Regions from separate parts of the Paenibacillus sp. DCT19 genome, predicted to be linked through region 1. Evidence: riboswitches for the same ligand, from Rfam matches in the RefSeq annotation. Region 1 holds a riboswitch; each other region holds the start of a gene.
What was found. Region 1 has a riboswitch for thiamine pyrophosphate ahead of DMB88_RS13405 (hypothetical protein). Riboswitches for the same ligand answer to the same signal wherever they lie in the genome.
Positions count from the first base shown of each region.

Region 2: linked by a shared signal. The riboswitch ahead of thiC (phosphomethylpyrimidine synthase ThiC) and the one ahead of DMB88_RS13405 (hypothetical protein) in region 1 are both predicted to bind thiamine pyrophosphate.
Region 3: linked by a shared signal. The riboswitch ahead of DMB88_RS02125 (ABC transporter substrate-binding protein) and the one ahead of DMB88_RS13405 (hypothetical protein) in region 1 are both predicted to bind thiamine pyrophosphate.
Region 4: linked by a shared signal. The riboswitch ahead of DMB88_RS16535 (NUDIX hydrolase) and the one ahead of DMB88_RS13405 (hypothetical protein) in region 1 are both predicted to bind thiamine pyrophosphate.

Region 1 covers NZ_CP029639.1:2,939,137-2,947,028, forward strand. Annotated here, with positions in the region: gene DMB88_RS32005 (hypothetical protein) at 1-140, shown strand, start outside; partial or broken gene abc-f (ribosomal protection-like ABC-F family protein) at 264-1,813, shown strand; TPP riboswitch at 1,890-1,998, shown strand; gene DMB88_RS13405 (hypothetical protein) at 2,217-2,438, shown strand; gene DMB88_RS13410 (thiamine phosphate synthase) at 2,456-2,839, shown strand; gene DMB88_RS13415 (NAD(P)/FAD-dependent oxidoreductase) at 2,888-3,907, shown strand; gene DMB88_RS32010 (NAD(P)/FAD-dependent oxidoreductase) at 3,835-4,176, shown strand; gene thiS (sulfur carrier protein ThiS) at 4,115-4,318, shown strand; partial or broken gene DMB88_RS13430 (thiazole synthase) at 4,322-5,088, shown strand; gene DMB88_RS13435 (ThiF family adenylyltransferase) at 5,085-6,134, shown strand; gene DMB88_RS13440 (winged helix-turn-helix domain-containing protein) at 6,455-7,093, shown strand; gene DMB88_RS13445 (C40 family peptidase) at 7,264-7,764, opposite strand.
Region 2 covers NZ_CP029639.1:749,898-757,789, reverse strand. Annotated here, with positions in the region: gene DMB88_RS03505 (response regulator transcription factor) at 1-677, opposite strand, end outside; gene DMB88_RS03500 (helix-turn-helix transcriptional regulator) at 762-1,712, shown strand; gene DMB88_RS03495 (zinc ribbon domain-containing protein) at 1,784-2,602, shown strand; gene DMB88_RS30125 (hypothetical protein) at 3,127-3,294, shown strand; gene DMB88_RS03490 (hypothetical protein) at 3,462-4,151, shown strand; gene DMB88_RS30120 (hypothetical protein) at 4,444-4,587, shown strand; gene thiC (phosphomethylpyrimidine synthase ThiC) at 4,737-6,521, opposite strand; TPP riboswitch at 6,902-7,015, opposite strand; gene DMB88_RS03480 (IclR family transcriptional regulator) at 7,186-7,892, opposite strand, start outside.
Region 3 covers NZ_CP029639.1:459,641-467,532, reverse strand. Annotated here, with positions in the region: gene DMB88_RS02165 (hypothetical protein) at 1-135, shown strand, start outside; gene DMB88_RS31855 (helix-turn-helix domain-containing protein) at 285-650, shown strand; gene DMB88_RS31850 (GyrI-like domain-containing protein) at 665-1,129, shown strand; gene DMB88_RS02155 (HIT family protein) at 1,155-1,628, opposite strand; gene DMB88_RS02150 (aldo/keto reductase) at 1,678-2,529, opposite strand; gene serS (serine--tRNA ligase) at 2,804-4,102, opposite strand; gene DMB88_RS02140 (hypothetical protein) at 4,396-5,025, opposite strand; gene DMB88_RS02135 (DUF2798 domain-containing protein) at 5,155-5,637, opposite strand; gene DMB88_RS02130 (VOC family protein) at 5,865-6,251, shown strand; TPP riboswitch at 6,410-6,521, shown strand; gene DMB88_RS02125 (ABC transporter substrate-binding protein) at 6,735-7,775, shown strand.
Region 4 covers NZ_CP029639.1:3,618,972-3,626,863, forward strand. Annotated here, with positions in the region: gene DMB88_RS16525 (glucose PTS transporter subunit IIA) at 1-453, opposite strand, end outside; gene DMB88_RS16530 (LysR family transcriptional regulator) at 666-1,601, shown strand; gene DMB88_RS16535 (NUDIX hydrolase) at 1,935-2,363, opposite strand; TPP riboswitch at 2,438-2,548, opposite strand; gene DMB88_RS16540 (SDR family oxidoreductase) at 2,666-3,499, opposite strand; gene DMB88_RS16545 (TetR/AcrR family transcriptional regulator) at 3,540-4,220, opposite strand; gene DMB88_RS16550 (hypothetical protein) at 4,299-4,694, opposite strand; gene DMB88_RS16555 (oxidoreductase) at 4,720-5,538, opposite strand; partial or broken gene DMB88_RS16560 (aldo/keto reductase) at 5,719-5,933, opposite strand; gene DMB88_RS16565 (paeninodin family lasso peptide) at 6,163-6,300, opposite strand; gene DMB88_RS16570 (Rrf2 family transcriptional regulator) at 6,641-7,075, shown strand; gene DMB88_RS16575 (VOC family protein) at 7,134-7,496, opposite strand.

The DNA.
Region 1 (7,892 bases):
CATCAACTGGAGTCAAATATTACTATCCTTCTACATGTAACTATGGCTATAGAGCAGAAGAGGTCTTTGGCGACGGAAAACAAGCTGCAGCGCAAGGTTATTTTGAGCGTAATTGTTATGTCAGTGAACAAGCTCCATAAGTGAAAAAGTTTGCAAGAAGACATTACTTTCAGAAAAGACAGGTACGTGCTAGAATAGGTCTTTGGTACAATGTCTAAATTAGTGATTAAGTAATGTCAAATAGATAGGAGCAACCTCATCTTATGAGTTTATTGTCAGTTGAGAACGTGAGTCACAATTTTGGAGATCGCACGTTATTTAAAAATGTATCTTTTCGTTTACTGTCAGGTGAGCGAGTAGGTCTTGTTGGAGCAAATGGTGTAGGCAAATCCACGCTAATGAATATTTTGACTGGGAAATTGCTTAAAGATAGTGGGAAAGTAGAATGGACACCTAAAGTTCGTTATGGATATTTGGATCAGCATACCAAGCTTACGCCAGGTAAAACGATCCGGGATGTGCTGAAGGATGCATTCTTGCCACTGCTTGAGTTGGAAAAAGAAATGATGGCAATTACCGATCAGATGGCCGATGCTGACCCTGAGCAATTGGAACAGTTGCTTGAGGAAATGGGCGACATCCAAGAGCAGTTGGAGCAGGGCGATTTTTATTTGATCGATGTAAAGGTAGAAGAGATGGCAAATGGTCTGGGGCTGTCCGTTATCGGGCTTGATCGTGACGTTGCTTCACTTAGTGGGGGTCAGCGTACCAAGGTACTTCTGGCTAAGCTTCTCTTGGAGAAGCCGACAGCGCTTCTGCTGGATGAACCTACGAACTACCTGGATGTAGAGCATATCGAATGGCTGACCCGGTATTTGAAGGATTACCCGTATGCTTTTATCTTGATCTCCCATGATACAGAGTTCATGAATGAAGTAGTTAACGTGATCTATCACTTGGAATTTGCCAAGTTGACAAGATATGCTGCGAACTACAACAAGTTTCTTGAGATGGCAGATATGCAGAAGGCTCAGCATATTGATGCTTATGAGAAGCAACAGGAGTATATCAAAAAGCAGGAAGACTTCATCCAGCGGAATAAAGCACGTGCATCTACATCAGGTCGTGCGAAGAGCCGTGAGAAGCAATTGGGCAAAATTGAACGGATTGATCGTCCGGATGAGGCAGCCAAACCTACTTTCAAATTCAAAGATGCTCGTGCCAGCAGTAAAACGGTGTTTGAGGGCGTTGATTTTGAAATTGGATATTCTCATGCCTTATTACCTAAAATGACAATGACCATTGAACGTGGCGAAAAGATCGCCATCGTGGGTTGTAACGGTGTGGGTAAATCCACACTACTCAAAACGATTCTGGTAAAATTCCGCCAATCAGTGGCAAAACATTTTTGGGAGATTATCTGGAAACCGCTTATTTTGAGCAGGAGGTACGAGCGGGGAATATCACTCCAATCGAGGATGTATGGAATGAATTTTCGCATCTGACGCAGAATGAGGTTAGGGGACATCTGGCACGTTGTGGATTAAAAAACGAACATATTACTCGTCCGCTTAACATGCTCAGTGGTGGAGAACAAGCGAAAGTGCGCTTGTGCAAATTGTTAATGCGCGAAAGCAACTGGATTTTGTTTGATGAGCCGACCAATCACCTTGATGTAACAGCCAAAGCTGAACTGAAGCGCGCCCTGCAAGAATTCAAGGGCACAGTGCTTCTCGTATCTCACGAACCTGATTTCTACGAGGATTGGGTTACGAAGACCTGGGATGTTGAAGCTTGGTCTGAGCAAAATTAGTCTACGTAGTCAAACGGGAATCTGAAATCCTCGGTGACAAAAAAAGGACTCTATGGTAATATAGGCTACAACTTCATATCAACACTAGGGGGCCGCACGATGCGGCTGAGATGGAAGAATGCGATTCCGGACCCTTTGCACCTGATCTGGATCATACCAGCGTAGGGAAGTGGCGCGTTTTCGTTTATTAGGAACAGCACTCAGCATGAATGAGAGAATGCCTGTAGCTAAGAGAACAGCATGTTGTTTCTATGAGATTTTGCAATGGGGTATTCATTGCATGAATAGAACCTCTGTGTGTTGTTCAACACTTATTAAACGAATCAAAGCATATATTTCGCAGCCACTCCCCTACGGGAGTGGCCTTTTTGTTATGTCATTGTTTAAGAGAGGAGGTTATCTTTTGGTAATTACTGAAGAACATGACTCCAATGTCACAGCTTCTTTTGAGCTGCATGTTATCTCTCAAGGCGTAGGGAATTTGCACAACTTTGTAAGTGTATCGAAGGATATATGGCCATGGGTCGACTATATTCATATTCGAGAAAAACAACAGCCACCTAAACAGCGTAGGAGTGGGCAAACCAACTGCATCAATCAGGCGTTCCGTCTGATCGGATTGTGATTAATGGTGTGCATGAAGTGGGTCAAGGTGAAGGGTTGGCAGGTGTGCATTGGGGTCAGGAAGATTTCTCTAAAAGCGCGTTATCTATTAGTGACATTCGAAAACGGATTCGCATCGGTGTATCCGTTCATTCTGTAGCTGAAGCCAAGGCTGCTGAGCAACGGGGTGTAGACTATGTTTTTTTCGGTCATATCTATGACTCCAATAGCAAACCAGATATTCAGCCTAGAGGGCTGAAGCAGCTAGCTGAAGTGTGCACTAATGTAACTATTCCAGTAATTGCAATCGGTGGCATTGGGTTGAGCACGTTCGTGACCTTCGCAGAGCTGGAGCAAGAGGCATTGCTGTCATATCACATATCTGGGCGAGTGAGAATCCAAAGCATGCGATTCGTGTACTAAGACAGGCGATCGTAGAATCGGAAGGTTAATCTTGAGCAAGGAGATGAGATGGTGAACGATGGAGCGAGAGTTCGGAGACGAAGCATTAACCGAGATTTACGTAAAACATTGTCTCGCAGTAGAACCAATGCTGGAATCCACGGAAAGCTTCATGCAGAAACAATTGTGATTGGTGGGGGCGTGATTGGTTGTGCAATTGCTTATGAGCTTGCAGCACGAGGACAAGATGTTCTTCTGCTTGAACGTGCGCGGATTGCAGAGGGTGCATCTTGTGCAGCGGCTGGAATGATTGCAGCAGATAGTGAGCATTTTTCTTCACCTATGATGGCGAACTTGGCAACCATGAGCAGACAACTTCTGCATGAGCAGTGCGAACAACTGAGCTCCCTGAGTGGGATGCATATTGGGTTTCAACAAAATGGTTTTATTACTCCTGTGCGTTTGGAAAAAGATTTAAACAGCGATTCCACTGCTACAGCACCACGATCAATCACGTCTGAAATTTGGTGGGATGTTATCAAGGCACAACAAAAGGCTCCATGGTTAAGCAAAAATATTTATGGTGCCTACTATCGACCGCTGGAATGTGACGTTCTACCTGTTAATTTGACTCAAGCTTATGCAAAATCAGCTCAGGCACTCGGAGCACGGATTATTGAAGGCGTGCATCATGTTAATCTTCGAGTGGATGCAAACGGAGTACAAGGCGTGGAAACTTCAATTGGAACGATGACATGTCGCAATGTCATTGTTGCTAATGGTTTGCAAGGGGAAGTGTTAATGAAGCAGGCTGGGCTTCAATTGCCGACTATGCCGGTCAAAGGCGAAATTGCAGCAGTGCAGTTCTCAGATCATTCTGGACAACTTGCCCCAGACAAAACGGTATACGCAGAGGACATTTATATCGTACCTAAGGCCAATGGAGAAGTATGGATTGGTGCGACCGTTTTACAGGGGAATCTGATCTACATGTTTCAGCTGCCGGGTTACAAAAACTGCTTGAACGTGCTGCCAGCTGGGTACCTGGCATTGCAGAAGCTCAGTTTGTACGGGCATGGGCCGGAGTAAGGCCTTCAACACCCGATGGATTACCATACCTCGGCGCATGTGAGAGCATGCCTGGTTTATATGCAGCCTTTGGACATCATCGCAATGGAATCCTGTTAAGTGCTGTAACGGGTAGCCTACTAGCAGATTTTATTGGAGGTAAATCTTCAGAGGAGCTGAATGTGCAAGGTTGTCGTCCAGAACGCTTCAATAAAAGGGGATCCTGCATTGAATATTATCGTCAATGGTCAACGGATGGAGATAGAAGACCGCTTGAACCGTGTAGATAAACTGCTGCACTCATTCGATCTTCATGTGAAAACTGTCGTTGTTGAGTTGAATCGCCAGATTCTTACTCGCGAACATCATGAGACGACCCATTTAAAAGATGGGGATCGGGTCGAAATTGTACATTTTGTAGGAGGGGGCTAAGTGATGTTGAAAATTGGTGAGCATGTCTTTCAGTCTAGATTATTGTTGGGTACAGGTAAGTTTGACGATTTAGAGGTACAGTCTCAGGCCATTGAAGCCTCAGGCACAGAGGTGCTTACGTTTGCCGTGAGACGTCTTAATCTTGAGGAGCGTAACAAAAAGCACTTTCTCGATAGGGTAGATCTTGATCGCTATACCTTGCTGCCTAACACAGCGGGCGCTTCTACCGCGGAAGAGGCTGTTCGAATTGCTGAACTCGCCCGTGCTTCCGGACTTTGTGATATGATAAAAGTAGAAGTAATCGGCGATGGAATTACATTGTTACCAGACCCGATTGAAACGTATAAAGCCTGTGAGATGCTGCTACATAAGGGCTTTACGGTTCTTCCTTATATTTCTGATGATGTTATCTTAGCCAAACGACTCCAGTTACTTGGTGTACACGCTGTTATGCCTGGGGCTTCACCAATTGGATCAGGCAAGGGAATCATTAATCCATACAACCTTGAGGTTATTATTGAACAGGCAGTTGTACCTGTGGTTGTAGATGCTGGACTTCGTTCACCCAGTGATGCTGCTCGTGCGATGGAAATGGGGCAGACGCTGTGTTGTTGAATACAGCCGTGTCTGGATCCGGTTACCCTGTGGATATGGCCAAGGCCATGAGACTCGGAGTGGAGGCAGGAAGGCTGGCATATGAGGCAGGAATGATTCCGGTAAAGCGTTATGCAGCAGCGAGTAGTCCGGCGGAAGGAATGATTCATACATGATGAATGAGACGTGTTCACCTGACCAAGGAGATCGATACTCCAGACAAGAGCGTTATGCTCCCCTTGGCAAGGAAGGACAGCGCAAACTAAGTAACGGTAAAGTTTTGATCGTTGGTGCAGGTGCACTCGGCACTGGAATTGCGGAGACACTGGTACGTTCTGGTGTAGGGCATGTCACGATTGTAGATCGGGACTATGTAGAGTGGAGTAACCTGCAACGACAGCAATTATATATTGAACAGGATGCATTGGAGAGAATGCCCAAAGCGATTGCGGCACAAAAACATCTCAGAGCGATTAATTCAACTGTTACAGTTGAGGGAATCGTGATGGATGTAAGGGCAGATGAGCTAGAGACTCTGATCCCACATGTTGATCTAATTATGGATGCAACAGATAATTTTGATACCAGATTATTGATCAATGATATGTGCCAGAAATATCGTATCCCGTGGATCTATGGCGGATGTGTCGGCAGTTATGGGATTACGTATACATTTGTACCAGGTGAGACACCTTGTTTGAATTGTCTGCTAGGAGAGGTTCCGCTTGGTGGCGATACTTGTGATACTTCTGGAATTATTCCTCAGGCTGTCCAGATGGTAACAGCGAATCAGACAGCCGAAGCGCTGAAATGGTTAAGTGGTCATCCAGAGGCATTAAGACGAAAGTTATTATCCTTTGATCTATGGCGTAATGAATATATTTCGATTAACGTGGATGGTGCCAAAAAGCAGCAATGTGCTTCCTGTGGCGAAACAGCTACATATCCATATCTCTCTGCTTCGAATTTGGAGAAGACGGACGTATTATGCGGCAGAGATACAGTACAGATTCGCACTGCACGCCCAACGAAACTTGATCTAGAGCGTACAGCTGAGCGTTTACGTGGACTTAATGAAGGTCAAGTTGAGGCCAATCCCTTCCTAGTTTCGTTCACAACGGGAGCACAACGCATGGTTATTTTCCAGGACGGGCGTATTCTTGTGCATGGAACGAAAGATACGGCAGAAGCACGAACACTTGTACATCGTTACTTTGGCTAAGTGGTCAATTTACCCAAAGAACATTAAACGATATGAACTAAACATTTCAATTAATACTAAGTTTGTACCGTATGCAGCACCCAGCACGCGGTATCCTGCCTCAATACAAGGGTTGTCAGCCACAGTCCATTCCTATAGGAATGGACTTCTTGGTTATGCGGCATGATAAACAAATAACGAAATGCTGTTCTGCATCTTGTGTTTATTTGTGATTAACTTTTGAGTGTGCAGAAATAACATGGCGAAGTTTGAGATAAGCCGGGTGAATACTACATGCAAATATCCATCCTTCTGGTGGGAGCACAGATCGGACTGCACCTATGAAAGAAGTACTCCTGAATAATTCATATACCGTTGCAGAGCTTGGTTGGCAACAATTGCAGCAAGAGCAAGATACCCAACTGGATTCAATCCGTATGATCATTCTCTTGCGCGATGCGGATTCTGGGAAAGAACTATTGGAAGGCATTGAGTATCTAGCTCGAAAGAGTAAGCCTATTCCTATAGTGGTACTCACTTACCAGGCTTCGGATGAAGAAGTTGTGCGCTGGCTCGATCTTGGGGCGAATGATGTAATTGTAGAACCTGTTCACTGGAATGTCCTACTGGCACGCATTCGTAATTTGTTAAGGTTATTTGTGAGTGTTGGCCAGATGGATGAAGAGGTCATAGTAGTACATGATCTAAAAGTGAATTTGCGGTCTCGGCGGGTGAGCCGTGCAGGGGAATATTTGATGTTAACACCTAAAGAGTACGAATTGTTGGAGTATTTGGCTCGTCATGTTAATGAGGCTTGTACGCGTAGCATGATTTTAAGTGAAGTATGGGGATACGAATTTGCAATGGATACGAATGTAGTGGACGTATATATTAAACATCTTCGCGTAAAAGTGGACAAAGGCAGATCCGAGAAATTGATTCATACCGTACGTGGAATAGGTTACATGCTTCACATCTGAGTACCGTGTTCAAGTATGAGTTATGACATATGTATTCAATAAACATTAATGCCTTTTGATATCAATCGAGTAGCTAAAAGAAGCAAACATAAAGAACCGAATCCATGGATTCGGTTCTTTCAAAGTTGTTCGTAGCATTAGCAATCAAACGTACACTTTCAATCAAAGCTCTAAAGTACGCGACGAGCTTTGATGTAAGTTCTTTCCCAAGTGCCAGAGTTCAGATCTGACAGAGTCACACCCGGGGAACCGTAAGTGTGGAGAATCTGCCCATTTCCTGCATAAACGCCGACATGAGTAATGTTAGAACCAGTAGAGCGGCTGCCGCTGGAGAAGAAAACAAGGTCGCCTACACGCAGATTTGCTTTAGACACAGCTGTACCTTCTTTGGATTGCTTCACGGAAGTACGTGGCAAGTCAACGCCATATTTCTTGAAAATATACTTCATAAAAGAAGAGCAATCAAAATACTTTGTTGTTGTGGTCGAAGCGCCAAATTTATATGGAGTTCCAGTGAACTGTTTACCGTAGTTTACAATTTGCTGTCCAGTTGATACCGATGCGCTCGCTGCTTGTGCAACAGGTGCGTTAGTCATAAGTACTGCTCCAAAACCTAGTGTAGCGCACAACCCCACGGTTACGGCTTTTTGGACTAAGATGTTTGTTTTCATGTGAGTACCTCCAAAATTCGTTTTCGTTAAGTTGCTAGAGCTACTATAACAGGTTTGTAACAGCCTAGAAATTGGATAGGTACGTATAATCCCTTGTGTCGCAAAGGATTGGGATTCATTATTAAAAA
Region 2 (7,892 bases), 2.2 Mb from region 1:
CCCACACCCCAGATCGTTTTGATAAACTTGTTCTTGTCTACGTCTTCACCAAGCTTCTTGCGCAGGGTTCGAATATGAACCATAACGGTATTACCGCTCTCATAATAAGCCTCTCCCCACACGTGTTCAAAAATGCTCTCTGCACTAAAAACCTGTTTGGGATGGCTAGCGAGCAGATATAAAATATCGAATTCCTTCGGTGTTAACTCTACAGGCTTGCCATAGAGCATAACACTATGCTGATCGGGGGAGATCACAAGTCCACCCTTCTCCAGAACAGAGCGCTGGACAGATGCTACCTGACTGAATTGAAGCGAACGGCGTAGCTGTGAATTCACACGGGCAACCAGCTCCATCGGATTAAATGGCTTGGTCATGTAATCGTCCGCACCCATCACGAGTCCCGTAATTTTGTCCATATCTGAGGTTTTGGCACTCAGAAAAATAATAGGCATATGGTGCTGCTCCCGAATTTTGCGAGTCACCTCATACCCGTCCATACCAGGCATCATGATATCCAAAATCGCTAAATCTATCGTTTGTGTCTGAACGGCTTGAACCGCTGTTTTCCCATCAAATGCTTTGATGATATGATATCCTTCTTTTTGCAGATGCAAAGCAACCAGATCCGCAATCTCAACTTCATCATCTGCAATCAAAATCGTAATACGTTTCATTGCCTATTCCACTCCTATATGTGATAGTGGGCAGTATAATCTATCTGAATCTAACATAATCAACGATCGAAAGGAAACCCACTCATGAAACTGGATCGTTTATTAGCCATCGTGGTGCTGCTGGTCAATCGAGGTCGTGTACAGGCCAAGGACTTGGCAGATACGTTTGAAGTGTCCATTCGCACCATTTATAGAGACATCGACACGTTGGGTCAAGCAGGTATCCCTGTCGTTACGTATCAAGGCGCTAGCGGCGGAATTGGTCTTGCAGAGGGCTATCGGCTCGACCGTAACGTGCTGACAGATCAGGATCTGGCATCGATCGTGACCGCACTTCGTAGCATCTCTACTTCTCATAGCAACGTGGCACGGGATCTCTTGGTGGAGAAGCTCAGCAGTATTGTACCCGAAGCCAAAAATGAAGATTTCCAGTCCAATACAAGCCGCTTCATTGTCGATTATTCAACCTGGACACATCCCGAAGCCTTGCAGATCAAGCTTCAGTTGATCGAATCTGGAATGGATCAGTCACGGCTCATCACCTTCACCTATTGCAGTGCTGGAGGGAATCAGACCATTAGAACCGTTGAACCCCATACGCTGGTGCTCAAACGACATTCTTGGTATCTCTATGCATTCTGCCATGAACGGGATCAATTCCGCATGTTCAAGCTTGTCCGTATGCGAGATGTATCCCTTGCACAAGAACATTTTGAGCGAAGAATTATACAACCACATGATAGACCCTGGCAGCAAGAATGGGTAGCACCCGACAACCAAGCCCCTCTGACCCTGCGATTTCACGCTCGCGCCCGCCATCTAGCAGAAGAATGGTTTGGCATTGAAAATGTCATTCCTGATGGAAAAGGATATTACATCAGTCAGGTCGCCTTTCCAGAAGACAACTGGCTGTACGGCTTTATTTTGGGCTTTGGGGCAGATGTCGAAGTGTTAGAGCCAGAGCATATCCGAGTTACAATAAGGCAAATGGCAGAACAGATTGTACAAAATTATACTTCTTCATCCCAAACCTGACAGACTGCTGTCTAGTTCCTCTCGTTATACTGTCCATATATTCAGTTACAACGATCGAGGAGGAAATGATAATGAACACAACGTTATGTCAAAGCTGCGGCATGCCACTGACAACTCCAGCTCAGTTCGGAACAGAGACTGATGGGAAGGCTACAAGAGAGTATTGTATCTACTGTTATAAGAACGGGCAATTCGAGCAGCCTAACATTCCACTGGAAGGTATGATCGAAATGTGCACCGCGATTCTCAAGGAGGAAGGCATGGATGAGGAGTCTGCACGATCTATGTTGCGGAATCAGCTTCCTTATTTGAAACGATGGAACGGCACTATAATGAGAGGAACCTCGGCAAGCTCAGGGGACGATTCAAATGATACATCTACGGAGTCGAATGGTCTGAGCGGCGCGCTTCTTGGATTGTCCGAGCCTGTTCGTTATGTGACTCTTCCGGCGAAACGTCTTGCGGGTGTGTCTGCGAGAACAACCAATGCGATTGAGATCAGTGGCAAAGGCTGCATTCAAGGCTTGTGGAATCAGTATTTCTCCTCTGACCAACTACCAGCACCAGAGGTAGCTCGCTATGGCTGTTATAGTGACTATACAGACGGTATTACCGGGGAGTACACCATTCTGGTTGGTCACGAAGTTTCTGCGGACGAAAGGCTGCCCGAGGACATGAATTCAGTTGATCTGCCTCCAGCTACGTACGCCGTGTTCACCTCCAGAAGAGGAGCTATGGCAGAAGTGGTAGGGGAAGCATGGGGCGCAGTATGGGCTTGGGCGGATCAGCATAAACGTACATTTACGGGTGACTTCGAGCTATATGATGAACGTAGTATTGACCCTGAGAATGTTCAGGTAGACGTATATATTGCTGTTCAGTCAAAATAGTGGATTGTTATTTGATGTGATAGCTATCCTTCATCCTAAATTTAAATTCTAAGATCATATTCAGGCGAGCTGTCGGAGGAATCCGATGGCTTTTTGTTATATGTACTTTTAGCTAATATTTTTAGCCAATGAAAGGTCAATTACTAAAGTAGAATCCATGCAACGACTCATTATTCGCGCAAACAAATTGCCTTTCTCCCCTCCAAACAACGGTCTAAGGTACCAAGTTACTTAGCATTTCCCATACCTATTCAACCAGACAATATGTCTCAATTAGGTCATGGTTGACTTATTTAAAATTGGGTCTATTCACTTAACAACCGATTCTATCCTCCCATTTACCCTCTTCGAAATGCAGTCCTTTATTCCTGAATTTCCCTAAAAACGTTTACATCTCTCAAATACCGGGTAAAATCACTACAATCCAATTGGAATTACATCATAAATTTGCCCAATTCATATAACAAGTCACATATACCTATAAATCATGAATACATAAATTACGCATCAAAGGAGGAACCAAGATGATCCGCATGCCTATTCAGCAAATGATCCCGTATCACCACCAATATCCGCGCAACACGGCGACCAATGCTCCAAAAAAGGAGAATGAGAGCACTCAAGGTCTATCCTTTCATGAAATTTTGCAACAAAAGATCGCGAATAAGAATGCTGCGCCTTCTATGCGTTAACATATCATGCTCTAACCGGTCTCTTGTTCTTATTCGGTTACAATCAGCTTACCGTCCTTCCAGAACGCTAGGGATGACGGTTATTCGCCTATCCTCTATAATGGGTTAAAACTTTGGCAAGCCTAGGCTGCTCACAGGCAGCTGAAGCCATTAGGGGGAGAAATACTATGCTTACCATCAGTTGTTTTCACGCTCACTATTCCAACATTACCCTGGTCGAAGAAGCTTTGTCTGCCTATGCGGTGGAACTCGTGCATTATGTTGATCCCGGTCTGGATCGGCTTAAACATGATGAAGGCTTCTCTGACGCAATAACGAAGGACAAAGTATCTCAAACCCTGCAATGGATTGAGCGCTGCCATACCGATGCCATTCTCGTGACCTGCACCCTGTTTGCTGCTGTTCTGGAACAGGAAGCACGAAAGATTGCCATTCCTGTCATTGGCATTGATGATCCACTACTAGCGAAGATACAACGGATGGACAATGAATACATATTCGCTTTTACCAATCCAGCTACAATTGAAGGTACAATGGCACGGGTGTATCGGGCTTTACAGCAAGATTATGAGAAAGAGCAGAACTGTGTTACCGAGGTGCCTCAGCCAGAAGCCGTGTGCATTCCTGAGACGTTTCAATTGATTATGCGCGGTGACAAGGAAGGTTATCTTGCAGCAGTACGTGAAGGATTACAGTACATTGCTGGGCAGCATCCCGGCAAAACGGTAGTCGCAGCCCAATTATCCATGGCGCCCGCTGCTGCGCGAGTTACAGTAGAGACCGGTATTGCGATCCATAGCCCTTTGGCATTGCTTGCAACGTATTTGGAGAAGAAGCTAGGCATAGCACCGCATTGAATGTTGGAATGGGGAGTAGATTAGGGCACTAGTTTTATACTTTTGTATCTAGTCTATTTAATATTAATATGTATTTTATGGCTTACATAGTGTTGGATTAACTTTCGGAGCTTTGAGCGTTAGTTTTTCGGGTTCGGCCAATAATGATTCCAGAGGAACACTAAAAAATTTCTATTATTAATTTACTCTGAGTATTAAGAACATTATATCTTATTAGATAAATTTGAATTATTGTTCACACTCTTAAGATATGTTAAGCACAGTTCCATTTATTGTAGAGGAGTGAATGTTAGTGCGTTTCTTATACATTCTAATTTTGTTTATTATAGGCTTGGCCTGTTCTGCATTTATCTACGGTGGAAGTCTTAAATTAGCAGACGGCATACTATTTGTCATTGCAGGTATTCTGTTTCGAATTTGGAGTAAAATGAAGTAAACTATAGTAGAGATATCTGTGAACGACGGCCAATATTTAGTCAAACCAAAAGAGCAATTCTGAAGGCTACAAACAAAAAACAGTTCATCACTCATTTTATGTGATGAACTGTTTTTTTTTTTTGCTGCACTATCAATCTCCAATCTCACCTACCGCATCCGATATTCTTCAGCCTTCGCCTGCATCCCTGCGGCTACCGCATCATCTTCGGACAACCCCTTGTCTGCAGCAAATGCACGAATGTCTTGCGTAATTCGCATACTACAGAACTTCGGCCCACACATCGAGCAGAAATGGGCTTCCTTAGCTCCCTCAGCAGGCAATGTCTCGTCATGGTAAGAGAGCGCCCGTTCAGGGTCAAGCGACAAGTTAAATTGGTCGCGCCAGCGGAATTCGAATCTAGCCTTGGACAGCGCATCATCTCGGCGTTGAGCTCGAGGATGACCTTTGGCTAGGTCAGCGGCATGTGCTGCAATTTTGTAGGCGATGACTCCCTCTCGTACATCATCCTTGTTAGGCAGCCCCAAATGTTCCTTCGGTGTAACATAACAGAGCATGGATGTCCCGAACCAGCCAATCATCGCCGCTCCAATAGCTGAAGTAATGTGATCATAACCTGGAGCAATGTCCGTTGTCAGTGGACCCAAGGTATAGAACGGAGCCTCTTTACAGATTTCCATCTGTAGATCCACATTCTCCTTGATCTTATGCATCGGCACATGCCCCGGCCCTTCAATCATCACCTGTACATCATGCTTCCACGCAATCTGCGTTAACTCGCCCAGTGTAGCCAGCTCGGCCATCTGAGCCTCGTCATTGGCATCATAGATACTCCCCGGACGCAATCCATCCCCAAGCGAGAATGCCACATCATACCTTTTCATAATTTCACAGATTTCTTCAAAATGCGTATACAAAAAGTTCTCTTGATGATGTGCCAAACACCACGCAGCCATAATAGATCCACCCCGGGACACAATGCCTGTCATACGTTTGGCTGTCATCGGGATATAGCGCAGTAAGACGCCTGCATGGATCGTGAAATAGTCTACGCCTTGCTCTGCCTGCTCAATGAGTGTGTCTCGGTACAATTCCCACGTTAGTGCTTCTGCTTCGCCATTGACCTTCTCCAGCGCCTGATAGAGTGGCACAGTTCCGATCGGTACTGGAGAATTACGAATGATCCATTCCCGCGTAGTATGGATATCCTTTCCTGTCGACAGATCCATAACGGTATCCGAGCCCCAGCGTACAGCCCAGGTCATCTTCTCCACTTCTTCTTCGATGGAGGAGGAGACGGCAGAATTCCCGATATTCGCATTGATCTTCACATGAAAATGACGACCAATCAACATCGGCTCACTTTCAGGATGATTGATGTTGGATGGTAGAATCGCTCGGCCACTGGCCAGTTCTTGTCGCACAAACTCCGGCTCTACTCCCTCACGAATCGCGGCAAACTCCATCTCTGGCGTAATGATGCCTTGGCGTGCATAGTGCATCTGCGTTACACATCGTCCAGCCTGAGCCCGCAGCGGCTTGCCACGCAAGCCTGGGTAAGCTTCAGCTCCGGTTCTTCTACTCCCCGCCTTGAGCCCGTTATCTTCCGGTTGCACCGTACGTCCTGCATAAGCCTCCACATCCTCACGCTCCGTAATCCAGCGTGTGCGGAGTGCAGGTAGTCCTGCCCGGATGTCTGCGTGAAATTCAGGGTCGGTCATCGGGCCGCTCGTATCGTACACACGCAGCGGCTCATTATGCTCCACCCCTTGGGGAGTACTCGTGTCATGAAGAGCTATTTCACGCTCAGGTACAGCAATGTCCGGACGTGAGCCCTGAATGTATACTTTACGGCTGCCGGGAAAAGGTTGAACCCCTCCAGCCGAACCTGTTTCTTTTGCCGCCTGCGCTTCTGTATTCCCTTGTCCCATCATTGGTTGTTCTGTACTCATCGTCTTTGTCTCCTCCTCATTGGTCTTCACGACTGCATCACTTCTTTTCCATGCGAGCGCATCTAATCTGGAGACCATCCATATAAGGAGCAAGGACAACCTTACCTAGAGAGACATATACAGTAAGACAACATGCAGCAGAGTAAGGTTCATTCACCTAACTAATTGAATAGATTCCACAACAGATACCTACCTCCGCTCTTTTTACGAAAGTAACTCTGAAGTCTAAATCTTGTCTCTGCTCACTGTATATAAAAAAAGCCGGTTCCCGAGGGAACCGGCTATGTCCATCACCAATGATGTACCGATTACCGAACTCTAATTGAGTTCAGCCATAGGTTACATCCCATTGATGTTCGTGGTTGATTGGCCGATTACTTCCCTACGCTGGTATGATCCAGATCAGGTGCAAAGGGTCCAGAATCTCATGCGATTCCGTCTCAGTCCGGACAATTCGGACTCCCCTAGTAACGTTAACAAGTTGCGGCAAGTATACCGCAGTGTCATATTCAATTCATCAAGCCCGGCTGGGCTGTCCATATCAGGATAGCTCAACCGAGAACGAAAAACAACCTTTATGTTCCAGAATCAGCAGATTCATCATGACATATATGTTCCATAAGAGCGTTGTGGTTGAACAAACTCGTTAAGATAACATCAAGCCCATCTGAGCAGCTGCTTCTTTCAACACGGGTGCATACTCATGTAACGTCTCTTGTGATAGACGGCTGACAGGTCCTGATACAGACAATGCAGCAGCGATTTGGCCTTTGCGATCCATAATCGGTACAGATACCGCCGCAGCTCCCGGTTCACGCTCCTCATAGCTCGTTGCATAACCATGCTCCAGAATATCCTTCATCTGCGCGAGATAGACCTTAGGATCGATAAAGACAGGCCACTCCGGCCCATTCATCAGCTCCTCACGATCCTCTTCCGTAGCAAAGGCCATTAGCACCTTACTGGACGCACCTACGGATAAAGGAAGGCGCACACCAACAGGAGCTACACGCCGTATAGCCTGATCGCTCTGAACAGCCTGAATCCGAATCCGTTCACTGCCATCCCGCAAATACAAGCTAACCGTCTCCCCGAGTCGATCTCTCAGACGCTCCATCGCAGGAAGAAGAAGGATAGCTGGGTCATCACTACGGGACATATGAGCGGACAGCTCCCAGATGCGGATGCCAAGCCGATACTTCTCGGTAGCTGCATCCCGGATAACAAATCCCCGTTCTTCCAAGGTTGCCATCAGCCGGTGCACCGTGCTTTTGTGCAGACCAATCTGGCTTGCAATCTCGGTAAGCCCCAGATCACTCCGAGTTGTGAAGCACAATAATATATCCAAGGCTC
Region 3 (7,892 bases), 2.5 Mb from region 1:
GATGAAGATGGTTATCCTGAAACATTGATTCAAGCGGATGGCAGTTATCCTTTTTATTTTGGTTCACTATATATTTTCGCCAAAGCAGGAACGGAGATTGAACATCCCATTGCAGGTTTTTGGCAGTTTTCTTAAGCATAATGAGCAGGGTAACAACCTCTCCGATTTTCATTAAACTTGTCTTATTGAAGAAACCATACATACAAACGGACAAATGAAAGCAGAAAAAGACAGGCTGCTGAAGCAACAATCCTGTATGATATGCATCAAGGAGTGATCACAACATGAAATGGATTCAGCCCTTACAAACAGCTATTCAATATATTGAAGATCATCTGCTTGAGGACATGACCATAGAACAAATTGCGGCTGAAACCAACCTGTCTCTCTTTCATTTTCAACGTACATTTTCCTTATTAGCTGATGTTACGATTGCAGAATATATTAGGCGGAGACGATTAATATTAGCAGCATATGAGCTTCTACAAAGCGATGGCAAAATCATTGATTTAGCGTTCAAGTACGGTTATGACACGCCGGAGTCATTTTCCAAAGCTTTTCGCAGACAACATGGCTTCCCCCTAGTGAAGCCCGTCGAAATAAGATTTCAATCAAGGCGTATAACCGCTTGGTTATTCAGCTTAGCTTAAAAGGAGCAGAACCCATGAATTATAAGATGGTAGAACATGATGAATTTTCGGTGGTAGGAATCCAACAATCCTTTTCGTATATAAACGGGGAACACCTGTCTGGAATCTCTACGATGTGGCAAGATGCATATCACAGTGGAGCTGAGGATCGCTTGTTTCAATTAAATAACGGATTGATTCAAGGCATTCTTGGTGTCTGTGTGGATCAGAACGAGATTCATGAGAAACAAATGGAATACTGGATTGCTACCTCATACGATGGAGAAGTACCCGAAGGATTATCGACGCTTCTAATTCCCGCTTCCAAATGGTGCGTATTTGAAGTGCAAGGACCGATGCCGGCAAGTATGCAGGCTCTGTGGAAACAGATCATCACAGAATGGTTCCCCTCCAACCCTTATGAACATGCTGGTATTCCCGAATTCGAGGTCTACCCCGGTCCTAATCAACCACCTCAAATCTGGATACCCATTAAATGATGTGTTGATGTATTCTCCTTAGATTCTACGAGTTTTCATCGATCCAAGAACGCAGCTTGTCAGCATAAAGAGCACGTTCTTCTGGATCAGAATTAGCACCTTGTGATAGATACAATTGATCGTCCGCATATCTAGGGTAGACATGCAGGTGATAATGCCATACGTCTTGATTGCCAGCAGGTTCATTATGTTGCCGCGTAGAAATCCCATCACATCCATATGTATTCTTCATGGCAAGTGCTGTAAGCTGAGCCACGCGGTGGATTGCAGCAGCATAAACGGCAGTAAGGTCAAAGATATTTTCAAAGTGTTGATTAGGAATGATAAGCACATGCCCCTTATTGTTGGGCCACCATTTACTCGCTATAAATGCCGTTACCTTTTCGTTCTGATAGATGATATCCCTTTGTTTCGTTCCCTGATTAGACCCAGCGATACCCCATATACAACAAAATGGACATTCGTATCCTTCGGGTCTATGTGAGAATGATGCTGTCATCAATTCCATTCCACTCCTATCATATGTATTACAGGTAGTTAGCTATAGCCTAGCCCATCAGCGGAAAGGATTTCTCGATTTTTGCTAAGTCCGCCTCCTCTAACTCCCAATCTAGAGCTCTCAAATTATCATTTATATGCTGTATACTCGCCGCTTTGGGGATGGTAACTATACCTTCCTGCCTTAAAATCCAGTTCATTGCAACCTGATATGCGGTTACGCCATAGTTATCTCCGATGGTATCGAGTATCTTTCTCTCTGCGGAACCCACTTGTGGGAATCCTTTATTACCAAATTTAGATGGAGCAAAACCAAAAGGTGAATATCCCATAATGGTTACACTGTTCTCTATAGAAAAAGGTAGTATTTCCTTCTCAATTCTTCGATCATGTAAATGATAAGCTAATTGATTACATACCAACGGTATTTCGCCTAAATGGTACTGTGCCTCTTTCATCAAATCGAGCGTAAAATTACTAACACCTACATGTTTGACTATTCCTCTACTCACGAGTTCCGACATAGCCTCCATCGTCTCAGCAACTTTGTAGTGTGGGCTTGGCCAATGCTGCAAATAAAGATCTATGTAATCCGTTCTCAAACGATCTAAACTTTCCTCTGCCGCTCTAAGCACACCTTGATAAGAACAATGCTTGGCTGATACTTTAGTGACTAGGAATACCTTACTTCTGACATCATGAATGGCACGACCAACCACTTTCTCGGCACCCCCATCTCCGTACTCTTCTGCAGTATCAATTAGGGTAAGTCCATGTTGGATGCCATGACGCAATGCCTTCACTTCATCTCTTTCTTTCCTCGGATCTTCACCAAACTTCCACGTCCCTTGACCAATCACCGGAATGTCTATCCCTGTATTCCCTAGCTTACGATATCGCATGAACAAAACCTCCTACTGCTTCTTCAAAAGCTAACAGCAGGTTGTCGTAATGCTTGTCCATCCTATACACTCCCTATCTCAGTAATTTCGATTAATAATATATTCCAGAAATATACTGATGCTCCTTCATGGATATCTAGTTATATAAAAAAGAACCCCTACGATAAGCAATGTCATTAAGTTTATTACCTTAAGGACATTGCGATATAGGAGTTATTGCATTGCATTTCTAATCCGACTCTTTCATATGCATACCAACATTAAAATTCACGTCTTACTCTTCTTCCGCTAGATGTGGCAGTGCAATAAACTCAGCCCCGCCCATATATGGCTGGAGCGCATCCGGAATTCGAATGCTTCCATCAGCCTGCTGATGATTCTCCAGCAACGGAATGAGAATACGAGGCGAAGCCACAGCTGTATTGTTTAGGGTATGGCAATATACCAGCTTCCCTTCTGCATCACGACAACGAATATTCGAACGACGTGCTTGGAAGTCATGCAGATTCGACGAAGAATGTGTCTCACCGTACGCTTCCCGGCTAGGCATCCATGTCTCAATATCATACTGCTTATACGTCTTCTGCCCCATATCCCCGGTACATACCGCTACAACACGATAAGGAAGCTCTAACAGTTGCAGCAATTGCTCAGCGTGTCCTGTAATCTCCTGTAACATCCGTTCCGACTCTGCCGCATCTGGAGCGCAGAGAATCACCTGCTCCACCTTGGCAAATTGGTGTACACGATACAATCCGCGCACGTCCCGTCCTCCCGATCCCACCTCACTGCGGAAGCACGTCGATACAGCAGCCAGCTTCACAGGTTGTTCCACATTCACAACTTCATCTGCATAATAGGACACGAGCGGAACCTCCGAAGTACCGACCAGCCACTTGTTCTCACCGGTAAGCTCATACACTTGATCTCGTCCTGTTGGGAAAAACCCTGTGTTGAGTAGAGCATCTTCCCTTACCATGAGCGGCACCTCTAGCGGTGTGAATCCCTGCTTCAAGAGCAGATCGAGCGCAAGCTGTTGCACGGCGCGGTGAAGTAGTGCCCCTGCTCCCTTTAGCACATAGCTGCGTGTTCCACCGATTTTCACCCCACGCACAATGTCAATTAGGTCATGCATCTCGCCCAATTCCACATGATCCTTCATGCTATACTCAAAAGTCGGGATTTCACCCACACGGCGTAGCTCTACATTGTCCGCATCCGAAGTACCTACAGGTGTGTCTGGCGATACAACATTGGGCACGAGCCACTGCATACGCGTAAATTCCTCTTGAATCGCTTCAAGCTTAACTTTGAGCTGTTCCAACTGCTCATTCCGTTGTTTTACCTCGCTTCGCAGCCCCTCTGCCTGCTCACGCTGACCTGCTTGCATCATCCTGCCAATATCTGCCGACAACGCGTTACGCACTCTGCGTCCTTCTTCAATTTCCTGCAATAACGCTCTGCGTTCCTCGTCTCGCTCTAACAGTTCTTGAATGTTAATATTGATTTTCTTTCCATCTGCCGCCGCCTGCACCTCTTCTGCATGCGCTCTGATCCACTTCATTTCAAGCATGGTCACCGTCTCCTTTGGCTGTAAAAATACAAAGAGCGCCCTCATCCCTTGGGACGAGGAGCGCTCTGCTCGCGGTGCCACCCAACTTGCCGAAGCAGTTCATTCACTGCTCCAGCCGCTTGGTCCGCGATAACGGGCGGTTCCGGTTAACTTGGGGAAATATCGCTCCCCTGGCGAAAACGCCTCCGAGTTGGATGCTCTTCAACGGCATGTTCCGATCTGTAATTGTTGATTAACAGTATATACAAAAGCTACGTTTAAATGCAAGCGATACTGGCTTAATGTTTACATTTTTAATCATACTTATAAACCAGGTTGTTATCCCCATCTATTCCCTGAACGGATGTCTCGATCATCTTCTCATCTGTTGTTACATCCAGAAATGTCTTGCGATCATCCATTGACATGCCGTGCATTGTGACGTTGGAGTATTGAATTCGAATTTCGTTTATCGAAGGATCATTAATGTAACCGTAGTTGACCCTAAAATTACTCTTTCCATCCATCGTCGTGCCTACAAATTTAGCTAACCAAAAGGGTGCCTGTTTATCTATAGGGCTAAGATCTATATTTTGCAATATATATTCGTTCTCATGCTTTACAGCTTGTATCATCCCCACCTCTGTTACCGGCTCTTGGTTGAGATAGTATGTTGCAAAGATAGAACTTCCTTCATCGTAAGGGACATCAATAGTGATATTTTCAGAATTTTCTTCCCTGTTTAATCTCTTCTCCAGACCCACAGCCACTAGCTCTTGCAAATTTTCAGCTTTGATTTCTGATTCGCTATCCAGTTGAGTAAAACTGGTACTAGAATCAGAAGAAGTGTTAACGTATTCTTCTCCATCCTGTTGATCTCTACACCCAGTAATCAACAACAGGGCTACAATAATCAGTAATATTTGCTTCAGTTTCTTCACCACCTGTTAAAATTCTTGATGGCAAAAATATTAACACTTTTCTCCTCTATTTTCCAATTAATACAGGATTCATTCTGTCTCTACACTCAATGAACATATGGAATCACAAAGTCAATTAGGCTTCTGTATTAACTAAGGGGTTACGTTCCCTTTAGCTTTTATGAATTTACCGAATACATATCGAACAAGCGGCCCAATGATGAGCAACTGTAACGGTAGCGCCAGGCTAAAGTTCCGGAGTATGGTGTGAAGATACGTTTCTACGAGAGGCTTTCCGTTCAATTGATTGGCAAGATACGCCGTAAGCATCCCATACATCGACATCATCAACACCATGCCCACGACCATGCACACTGAAATCATCAAAACGCCGATCACCTTATTCGATTTGTTGAATAGCAACGCAAAGGCAATTTTCTGAGCCACCGGCCCAACGATAAAGCTTTCCACCACAAAAGCTACAATAAAACACAGGACGAATTGAAATAGGATTTCAAGTAGAGACATGCTCCCCATTAGTCCGTTGTACAGTAAATTGAAAGTCATCATAACAACGACCATTCCTGTGCACATCATCAATCCAAAATACGTATGTTCTTTCTTGGTTGTTGGCAATTCTCTCATCCTTTCTTCTACTTGGACAATTATAGAGATGAGGAATAGGGTCACATAAGTGAACACTTTGTGAACATTAATAAGATACCTATATGTTTATGTTGAAATATAGAACATTTCATCTAGATAAACTCTTTTTTCCTATTTGACAACCCGGATTTATACCCCTATCATACTCCTTAAAATGTAAACCATATTCACGAATCAGTTAGGAGGATTACTATACAATGAGCTTTCAAAAACGTATCGACCACATCGGTATCGCTGTCCGTGATCTAGAGACGACGCTTTGCTTCTATACCGAGATCGTTGGGCTTGAGCTGAAAGACCGCGTTACCCATACCAATGGTGTGATCCAACTTGCTTTCCTCGGATTCAATGGCAGTGATGAAACTGAAATTGAACTGATTCAGGGATATAGCGACAAACTTCCCTCCGAAGGAACTGTGCATCATTTTGCGATTCACGTGGAGGATCTTGATGCTGAATATCAGCGTATACAAGCGACGGACGCCGAATTTATCGATGGGGAGATTATCACATTACCGAACGGTTATCGTTACTTCTTCATCTATGGCCCAGAGAAGGAATGGATTGAATTCTTTCAGCGTTAAAGGTAAACCGATCTATCCATGATCCCGATTGGCGCACAGACAGCATCTATGATTGCTTTACATCCACTTCGTGAGATCCATCATCCGATATTCCAGTTCATGACTGGACACGTTCTGCCCACTGCCCTATAATTACACCTAGTAATACCCTTAACTTCATAGTTTCCCAGGGGAGTCGGAATTGGCCGGCTGAGAGTGTATCCCACAAGATACTAACCCTTAGACCTGATCTGGATCATGCCAGCGTAGGAATCGGAGTATATCGAATAGGCCCAGCTATATCGCTGCGCGCTACTTCTCTAACGCCTGCACGCGTCCCGGAATCCGGGGCGCTTTTTTTATGTTCTTTTGCATATCTCATTACATAAAAAAGACATCCAGATCATAGCCGGTATAATTCTGCTGATTTATGCACGATGCTTGGATATGAAGCCAAGGAGAACCCTCGCCATTTAGGCGGACCACATGAAGGAGAGAATGAAGATGAGATGGCGTAAAATGATCGGCTTGTTGCTCCTATGCGTAACCTTGATTGCAATCACGGCTTGCGGAAGCAAGGAAGCTGGCCCTGCCCAATCTAACGGAGGTACCAACACCGAGAACAGCAGTGAAGGTGATAACGTAGCACTCCGAGACGTTAAAGTTGTACTGGACTGGACACCGAATACGAACCATACCGGCTTATATGCAGCAGTAGATCAAGGATTCTACGAAGCCGAGGGTTTAAACGTGGAGATTGTGCAGCCTGGTGCGGGCGGCGCTGACACGATGGTCGCTTCGAATGAAGTACCTTTTGGTGTAAGTTATCAGGAAAGTGTAACTCAGGCGCGTACCCAAGGTGTACCGCTCGTCTCCATTGCTGCGGTTATTCAGCATAATACATCTGGATTTGCAGCACCGACGGATCGGAACATTAAATCCCCGAAAGACTTCGAAGGTAAAACCTATGGAGGCTGGGGCTCCCCAGTGGAGGAAGCAGTCATGCAATCCATTATGGAGGGCGAAGGCGCTGACGTGTCCAAAGTGAAAAACATTAACATGGGCGACGCGGACTTCTTCACTGCCGTGAAACGAGATATTGATTTTGCCTGGATCTTCTATGCGTGGACTGGGATTGAGGCTGAGCTTCGCGGAGAGCCGATCGACATGTTGTATGTCAAAGACTACTCCGAAGCACTCGATTATTACACGCCTGTATTGGTAACGAATGAAACCACGATTCAGAACGATCCTGAACTGGTTAAAGCGTTCATGAAAGCTACATCCGAAGGGTATCAGTATGCGATTGATCATCCCGAAGACGCCGCTAATATTCTGATCAAAGCCGTACCGGATCTGGATAAGGATCTTGTAATAGCAAGCCAGAAGTGGTTAAGCCCGAAATACACAGATGATGCACCACGCTGGGGCGAACAGAAACAGGAAGTATGGCAGAACTATACGGACTGGATGTTCAGCAAGAAACTGCTGGATGAACAGATCGATGTGAGCAAGGCATATACGAACGACTTTTTACCCCAATAAAATCTCTCATATAAAATGAACATAATATTTACACGAGAACGGAGAGGACAGAAATAACGTGAAAAAGCGAAGCGGTCGCCTTTATCACCGGATTTTCCCTTTAGAGAAAGGGAATCA
Region 4 (7,892 bases), 680 kb from region 1:
GATTAATGAATAGGACTCAGTTTTGTCGAATGAAGGTAAAATCATTACGATGATCATAAGCATAAGCTTCAGCATTCCACCTGCAATCAACCCGGTAATCATCGGGCTCACGGAACCTGCAATGAAATTTATCAGATCAAGAAGAAGGCTTTTAATCGTTCTTGGCTTCTTCTCTTTTTCTGGCATAGAGCCGCCTTCCTCACCAGAAAAGCGGTATTTTTTCATGATCATGTCATAAGCAGGTAACAAATTCTTACCCATGATGACTTGAAGTTGCCCGGCACCGAATACTGCCGAAATCACACCGTCAATCGATTTGAGTCCTTCCAGATCAGGTTTCTTCTCATCTTTCACGATAAAACGTAGACGGGTCATACAATGTGATAAAGAAACAATATTCTCTTCTCCACCACTTTTTTGAACGATTTCATCTGTGATTTTTTTGAAATCCATAAAGGTTCCCCTTTTCGTATAATCCATGATGTTTAAAATGCATGTTAATTAAGCAAAACCAATAAAGCAATTGGTATAAAATTTAAATATAATCATCAGGCCCTGTCTGATTACGCTTTCATTATAAAAGTCCTATAGAAGATTGTAAAACCGATATTTGTAATATAAAATATCGATTAATTGGATATTTAATTCAAAGGGGAAATTGATTTATGAATCATGAGGAAATTGAAACTTTTCTAGCTGTCGTCGAACATGGAAGCATTCTGAGAGGATCTCAGTCCCTGTATATCAGTCAAAGTACTGCAACAAACAGAATTCAACAGTTGGAGGGTAAATTAGGAACAAAGCTTTTTTATCGACAGAAAGGAATCAAGTCACTTACTTTAACTCCCCAAGGGCAAAACTTCTTATCCATTGCAAAACAATGGTCTGTTCTTTGGCAGGAAGCACAAAATCTGAATAGTTTTGAAAACTATACTGAATTACGAGTTAGTGCAGTAGATATGATCAACAGCTTTATGTTCGTTGAAGTTTATAAAAAGATGATGAAGAATCATGACCATATTGTTTTAAACATACAAACTAATCATTCAAGCAAAATACACCCTATGGTTGATAAACAAATTTGTGATATCGGTATTGTGTCAGGTCTCTATAATTATCCAAGTGTTAAATTTGTCCCTTTGTATCAAGAGGATATGGTATTGGTGTATAACCAATATTCTTTATACGCTCAAACCCTTGATAATAGAGACCTGAAATCAGAAGACGAAATTTACTTAACTTGGTCAGAAAAATTCACTCTTTGGCATAACCGTTATTTTCCATACTCAAAAAGAAAAAAGATCATTTTAGGCACTGCATCAATGCTGTTAAGTTATTTTGACGAAGTAAATAATTGGTCCATTATTCCCATGAGTCTCGCAAATAAACTCATGAAATTAAATCCATCTATCACGTATTCTTTGTTTGATAACCCTCCGCCACAGAGAATGATTTATCTCCTCATCAATCAATATTTGAAACCGGATATTCAAGAGGCGATTCAAATTTTTGTTGATGAAATCGTTAGTGAACTGGAGCAAAACGAAGGTTTAACTGTACTTATCAAAAATTATGAAAAGGTTCAGAACCTAATTAATTAATTTGTTTAATATAAGTTGAATTAACATCTAAATCCGATAACAAATACAACACTGATTATGTTCACCGAATTAATTATCAATATGTCAGTGCAGTGACTCCAGTCATCCTACTTGAGGTACATAGTACTATCTCTGAAAGATGACATCTTATTGCACAACAGCCGATCATGTTATTTTTGCAACTTTCATGTTTTTTGAACTAACCTGCCTGTTAATTTATTGAATTAGCGCTACGTTCCTGCCCGTTAGTTGAACAAAAGCAGCAGATCGAGTTGATCCGCTGCTTTCTTTGTAGTATTGAACTATCGTTTCCCGTTAGCTTAACTCGTTTAGTTAGAATTTCCCTTCATCAATGTATGATACGTGAACGTTGTTTCTTACTATCTCGCTAAGTCCATTCTGATGATAGTAAGGCATCAAACTATCGGCCTGTTCAACATCGATCCACGATATTTTCATTATTTCATCTGGCCTATTAATTTTTTCCTTTCCGCCTATTATCGAGGATCTAAACGTAACATAAACAATGTGCTCTGATTCCTTTTCAACTTGATATTCATTTAATGCAACTACACCTATTAATCTTATGTCTAGTCCAGTCTCTTCTTTAGCCTCCCTAATGGCCGCTTCTTCAAACGTTTCATTTTTTTCCACTGCTCCTCCAGGAAGTGTCCATCGGCCTCCATCTCTATTTTGAACCATTAAGATTTTAGTGTTTGTTTGATCAGTGATTAAGGCATATGCTACATCGATTCTTTTCAAAATACCGATCTCCTTTCAAATAAATAAAAACGCTGTACCTGCAGGAGCAAGTACAGCGCACGTTAACATGACAAATAAGCGCAAAATGTGCTTCCCTACGATGGCATTACCCAACAGGTATTTTCGGTCTACGACGGTTTAGTCGTACTCTCAGCCTGATCCCACAAGCTCCCGCATATATTTTATTTTACATTAAATGAGTTTACTACAACTCGATGAAGATAATCAACGAATGCTACGCTAACCTACCGATTAGTTACACGACTTTTAGCAGATCGACCAAGTGCCGCTATATTTTCGATTCAATTTTCAAAATCTGTTGAAAGAGCTACCTCCTTCTGCTCCTCTAGCGCAGCCAAACGTGAAGCCAAACTTTTAGAAACCAATTCATAGGCATCACTCCCCAGTGTTAGACGAAGAGTAGTTTCCTCGGAATCAGCTGCATTAATGATCGCCTGTGCCATTTTTACCGGATCACCAGGGAATTGGTTATCGCCCGCCTCTTGTGACATTTGGCGAATATAGCCTACAGGCGTATTTTCATATTCACTCATAGGCACACCTGCCATCATACTGCTGCCACCAAAGTTAGTTCGTGCACTGCCCGGTTCAACAAGCGTTGCTTGTATATTAAACGAAGCTACTTCCTGAACGAGAGATTCGATAAATCCTTCCATAGCCCACTTGGTTGCATGATAGATACTTAGAGCCGGGAACGCAACTTGACCACCCATACTGGAAAGTTGGAAGATTCGGCCTCCCCCTTGAGCACGAAGGTGTGGTAATGCTGCACGAATCACCTGGATAGACCCGATAACATTGGTATTGAACTGATGAATAATTTGTTCATCACTTACTTCCTCGGCTGCTCCAAACAGCCCATATCCTGCATTGTTGACCACAACATCAATTTGTCCTAGTTCCTCAAAAGCTTGATTAACCACGTTTTTAATGGCCGGAGTGTCGGTTACATCCAACGTAGCCACCCATAATTGATCTCCATAGCGATCTTTTAAGTCATGTAGCGCATTTTCTTTGCGAACCGTAGCTGCCACACGATCACCACGTTCCAACAACAACTCTGTAAGACTACGTCCAAAACCACTCGATGTTCCTGTAATAAACCATGTTTTCATATAATAACGCCTCCATTTTAGTTTTTTATACTCTGCTTGCTCATTGTGTGTCTTTATTCATTTTAGAGATGTAATTCATATGGTATCCGTCCAGATAACAACTCATCGTTTTCAGAACATCCTCGTTGAAGTTGCGTTGAAGTCCATCCAGACCGTTCTGCTTGATTATCTCCATGACCTCTTCGGGTAATGTGGCTGATAGCTTGCAACCTGTGATGATGGATGCTTCGGCTTGAAGAATTTCCATGACATCATCGGGTGTTACTGCATTTTCTGCACAAATCATAGTCACAAGTTCGGACATTAACGTGTACAGATTCAGTTTATGATTCAGCATGGTTTCAGCATCTACATTTTTTTCAAAAACAGCAGTTCTCATCGATTCCAATTTGATGTATAGACCATTATCCTCAATCAGTTCTTTGAGTTCAGTCATCAACAGGTGTTTAAAATCAGCGAAGCTGTGAATGGACACTTCTTTCACCAATTCAGTTAATGACGCAAGTCGCTTCTCATACTCTCTGCATAACAGACTGAAGAATAACGCTTCCTTTGTTTTGAAATAAACAAATAAAATTCCGTTGGACATCCCCATTCTTTTAGCGATATCTGACATTTTTATTTTTTCGTACTCGGAGGTCAAAATAAGTTCAGCAGCCTGATCCATAATAGCTTTAGCTTTTAATGCTTTGGCTTCTGGTGTCATTGCTCGTTTAGCCATAATACCAATCACTCCATTCGATTCTTTTTAGATTGCTCATCGATCTGGAGTTACAATCCAAGCAGAATGGTCTGTCGTTTACTCCTTGAAAAATGCTTTTACCGATTCATCATAATCATTACAAAATGCTCGTGACATTTTCTCCGCTCCATGGCTTCTGGTCAGCCGGTTAATTTGCATCGTAGCAATTGCATCATTGGTTAATGTTGCGACTTTTTTGGGCATAATATAATCAAATTCCGCTGTGACTTCCATCCATACCTGATTGGCTTCCTGAGTCCAGGCTCCTTTTGCTTCACGATTGTTAATGACGATTGCCGTTGTGTTTTTATCTCGATGAGCGTCTTTTAACAATTCTCCAATCGCATGTATTTCATCCATATTCAGCATGAAGTTTGTGTGTTTGATAAAGAAAATCCCGTCTTCTTTCCAATACGTTGTTGTTTTTGGTAATTTCGAATCAAATGTAGACATGTTAGACACACTCCTCTATTTTAAATTATCCAAACATTTTAATAATTCTGTCGTAAGCACGATCTCCAAATACATTTTTCATAAATACCATCGGTTTTGCCATAAATCCTACCAGATAACGTGTTTTCGGTCTTCTTACCGTCACGGCTTTACCAATGGTACGTGCGATAAGTTCCGGTTTTGAAAGCTGATTGCCTGTATAGTTTTTGATCATACCCTCTGCTGACTTGTTTGCGGCTTCAGCATATGGGCCATTCGCTGATACTTTTTTCAGATGCTCGGCAGCAATGATACCCCAATCTGTTTTGATACCGCCCGGTTCTACCACAATCACGTCAATGCCGAAGGGTTCAAGTTCCAGTCGCAGGCAATCCGAAAGACCTTCCACTGCAAACTTGGTCGCATGGTACCAGGCACCGAAGTTAGTCCATATCTTCCCGCCCATTGAAGATACATTCACAATCTTACCGAACTTGTTTTTTCGCATGCTTGGTACGACCAGCTGAATCAGTCTCGCAAGTCCGAACACATTAACTTCCATCTGCCGCCGCGCTTCTTCCATGGGAACATCCTCAAGCGCACCGTAAGACCCGTATCCGGCATTGTTCACCAGTACATCAATTCGTCCTTCTTTGCTTAAAATCTCATTGACCGCCGCAATCATGGACTCTTCATCCGTTACATCCATGGAAATAGGACGAATACCTTTGTTCGCAAGATCCTTCATTTTGTCAATCCGGCGAGCTGCAGCATATACCGTAAAACCTTTGTCTTTCAGTTCAAGCGCAGCTTCTTTACCGATTCCTGACGATGCACCTGTAATTAAAGCAACTTGTTTACTCATGTTGTATAACCTCCACATATTTATTTGATTTTGAGTCAATTATATTTGACTTCGAATCAATTGTCAATCATGTTTGTTTTATTTTTCTCGCGGTTCCGATATTGCTATTCATTTGAATTTTTTTATTCGGATATCGTAAAGGGATCGTCCGATTACAGACGATCCCTGGATCAATATTGCTTATTGATTAGCTGAAGACACTTTCTTTAGAAGCGTAGCTTGTTGTTTATAAAAAGATAAATTGTCTGGATGGGGGACATACGCCTCCTCCGATTTCTCAATCTCCTCTGTACTTAAATGGATGTCCAACGATTCAATGGCATCCATTAAATGATGTTCCTTTGTAGCCCCAACAATTGGACAGTAACGGTATCCTTCTGCAATACCCATGCTAAAAATTCAGCTTCTAAGAAGAAGCTCTCTTGAATCCTCTGATTGAAATCCATTTCTTGCTCTACAAGAACTTGTACCGATAAAATAAAAAAGCCGCTAAAATAGCGACTTCAATGGGAATATGTTCTTGTACCTCGACAAACATGTTCTTATCCCTCATCTGAGCATCGAAAAAGCCGCCCACGGGCGACCTTTTGACAAGAATACGATTTTCAATTTGAAGGATGATCATCAGGACGTTGGATCATATAGGTCTGCATCATGTTCTTCGATCCAATCAATTTGCCTGTATCCATAGCCAGCCATCGTTTGCTGCACATCCAGCACCTCTAATTCCGGTGCCTGCCAAGGCGTTTGTTTCGTTTCCATCGGTCGTCCCCTCCTTTCTACAAGAACTGGAACCAAGATGCGAGCACTCTTACATTACTTGCGCGTTACAAACAACTTAAGATACGATATGTATCTTCACGAAAATTATAAGACACAATACGTATCTGAGTAAACAACTATTTCATCCCTTTCTATGGGTTAAGTATTTCCCTGTAGCGCTACTGACCCAAGTTAAAGCCCACTCGCCTCTATAAAGTGTTTTTCTGGGACAAGGCTAGCGTATAGTGACCGAAACGTTCCGCTTGTTTTCCTGCTGAAAAACTGTCGATTGACCTGTTTTATAAATGGAACTATACTTTGTAGCAAAGAAGGTGAATAGATGAAACAAATAAGCAGTCGCTTTTCGATGGCAGTCCATATTCTGTCGATGATTACGTTGGATCCCATATACAGTACGGGTGATCGAATTGCACGTAGCATCAATAGTAACCCTGTTGTAATTAGAAGGATTATGGCACAACTCAAAAAAGCAGGGTATATTGAAACAAAACCAGGAGTTGCGGGAGCCTCCCTTCTGGTATCTCCTGAAAGATTAACCCTGCTCGATATCTTTCAAGCGGTCGAATCTGTGGAAGGAAATCAGCTTTTCAATTTTCACAAGAATACTGACCCCAATTGCTCTGTAGGTATGAACATTGAATCGATACTATTACCAAAACTCTCTAATGCGCAGAAGGTCATGGAGCATGAACTGGCTTCTGTTACCCTAGCTCAAATTGTGGAGCAAATCCGAACAGAGGCAAATGTAAAATAAAGCTACTCCTACGGTGTATGGAGTAGCTTTATTTTACATTTTTTTAATTTTTCATCAATCAAACAGTAGCTTGCACGGGCTCTACATATTCAATAAAACTGCCGTCGGGGTGCTGCACAAAAATGCTTGGACCAATGGGACCATACTGATCCCTTATTATAATGGTGTTTTGTTTTTTTAATTCTTCCTTCAGTTCATTCATGGAATCCACATATACCACGGCACGGAGTGATTTAGCAGGCTCCATGGCATCGGGACTTCCAGATACAATAACGTAAGGATAGACTGTGGCTAAAGATAAGCCAGCTTCAGGAATGTCCCACGTCCGATCCATAGATCGGTTAGCAAGAGATTCATAATAAGCGACGGTTGATTCAAGTTGCTCGGTGAAAACGGGGATAAAATGATTTAAGATTTTCATGTTAGCCTCCAATTCTTTTTTTGATTATAACCACTATGGTTATAACTATTTCAGTTATACAAAAACATCTTAATTCTGTCAATATTTTTGATAAGTATTTTGATCATTTTGCAGACTTCAATGAGAATATAATCTTGGCTGTCAGCATCGATTTGAGTTCTGCGTGTTCCTTGTCCTGTTCCTTGTCCAGTTCCTTGACTGCCCCACAGCCTGATCTCAGGTAGTTTTATAAGCTTTTGAAACACTTCGCTTTATTTCAACTGTGTTGACCCAATGAAAACTCCCACGACGGGAATCTAGATAAATTTGTCTTAATTGTGGATAGTCTTTTATACTCGCTTCTCTGATTAGCACCAGATCAAGCCCCCTATCTTCTATGCATAGATTTACAATATA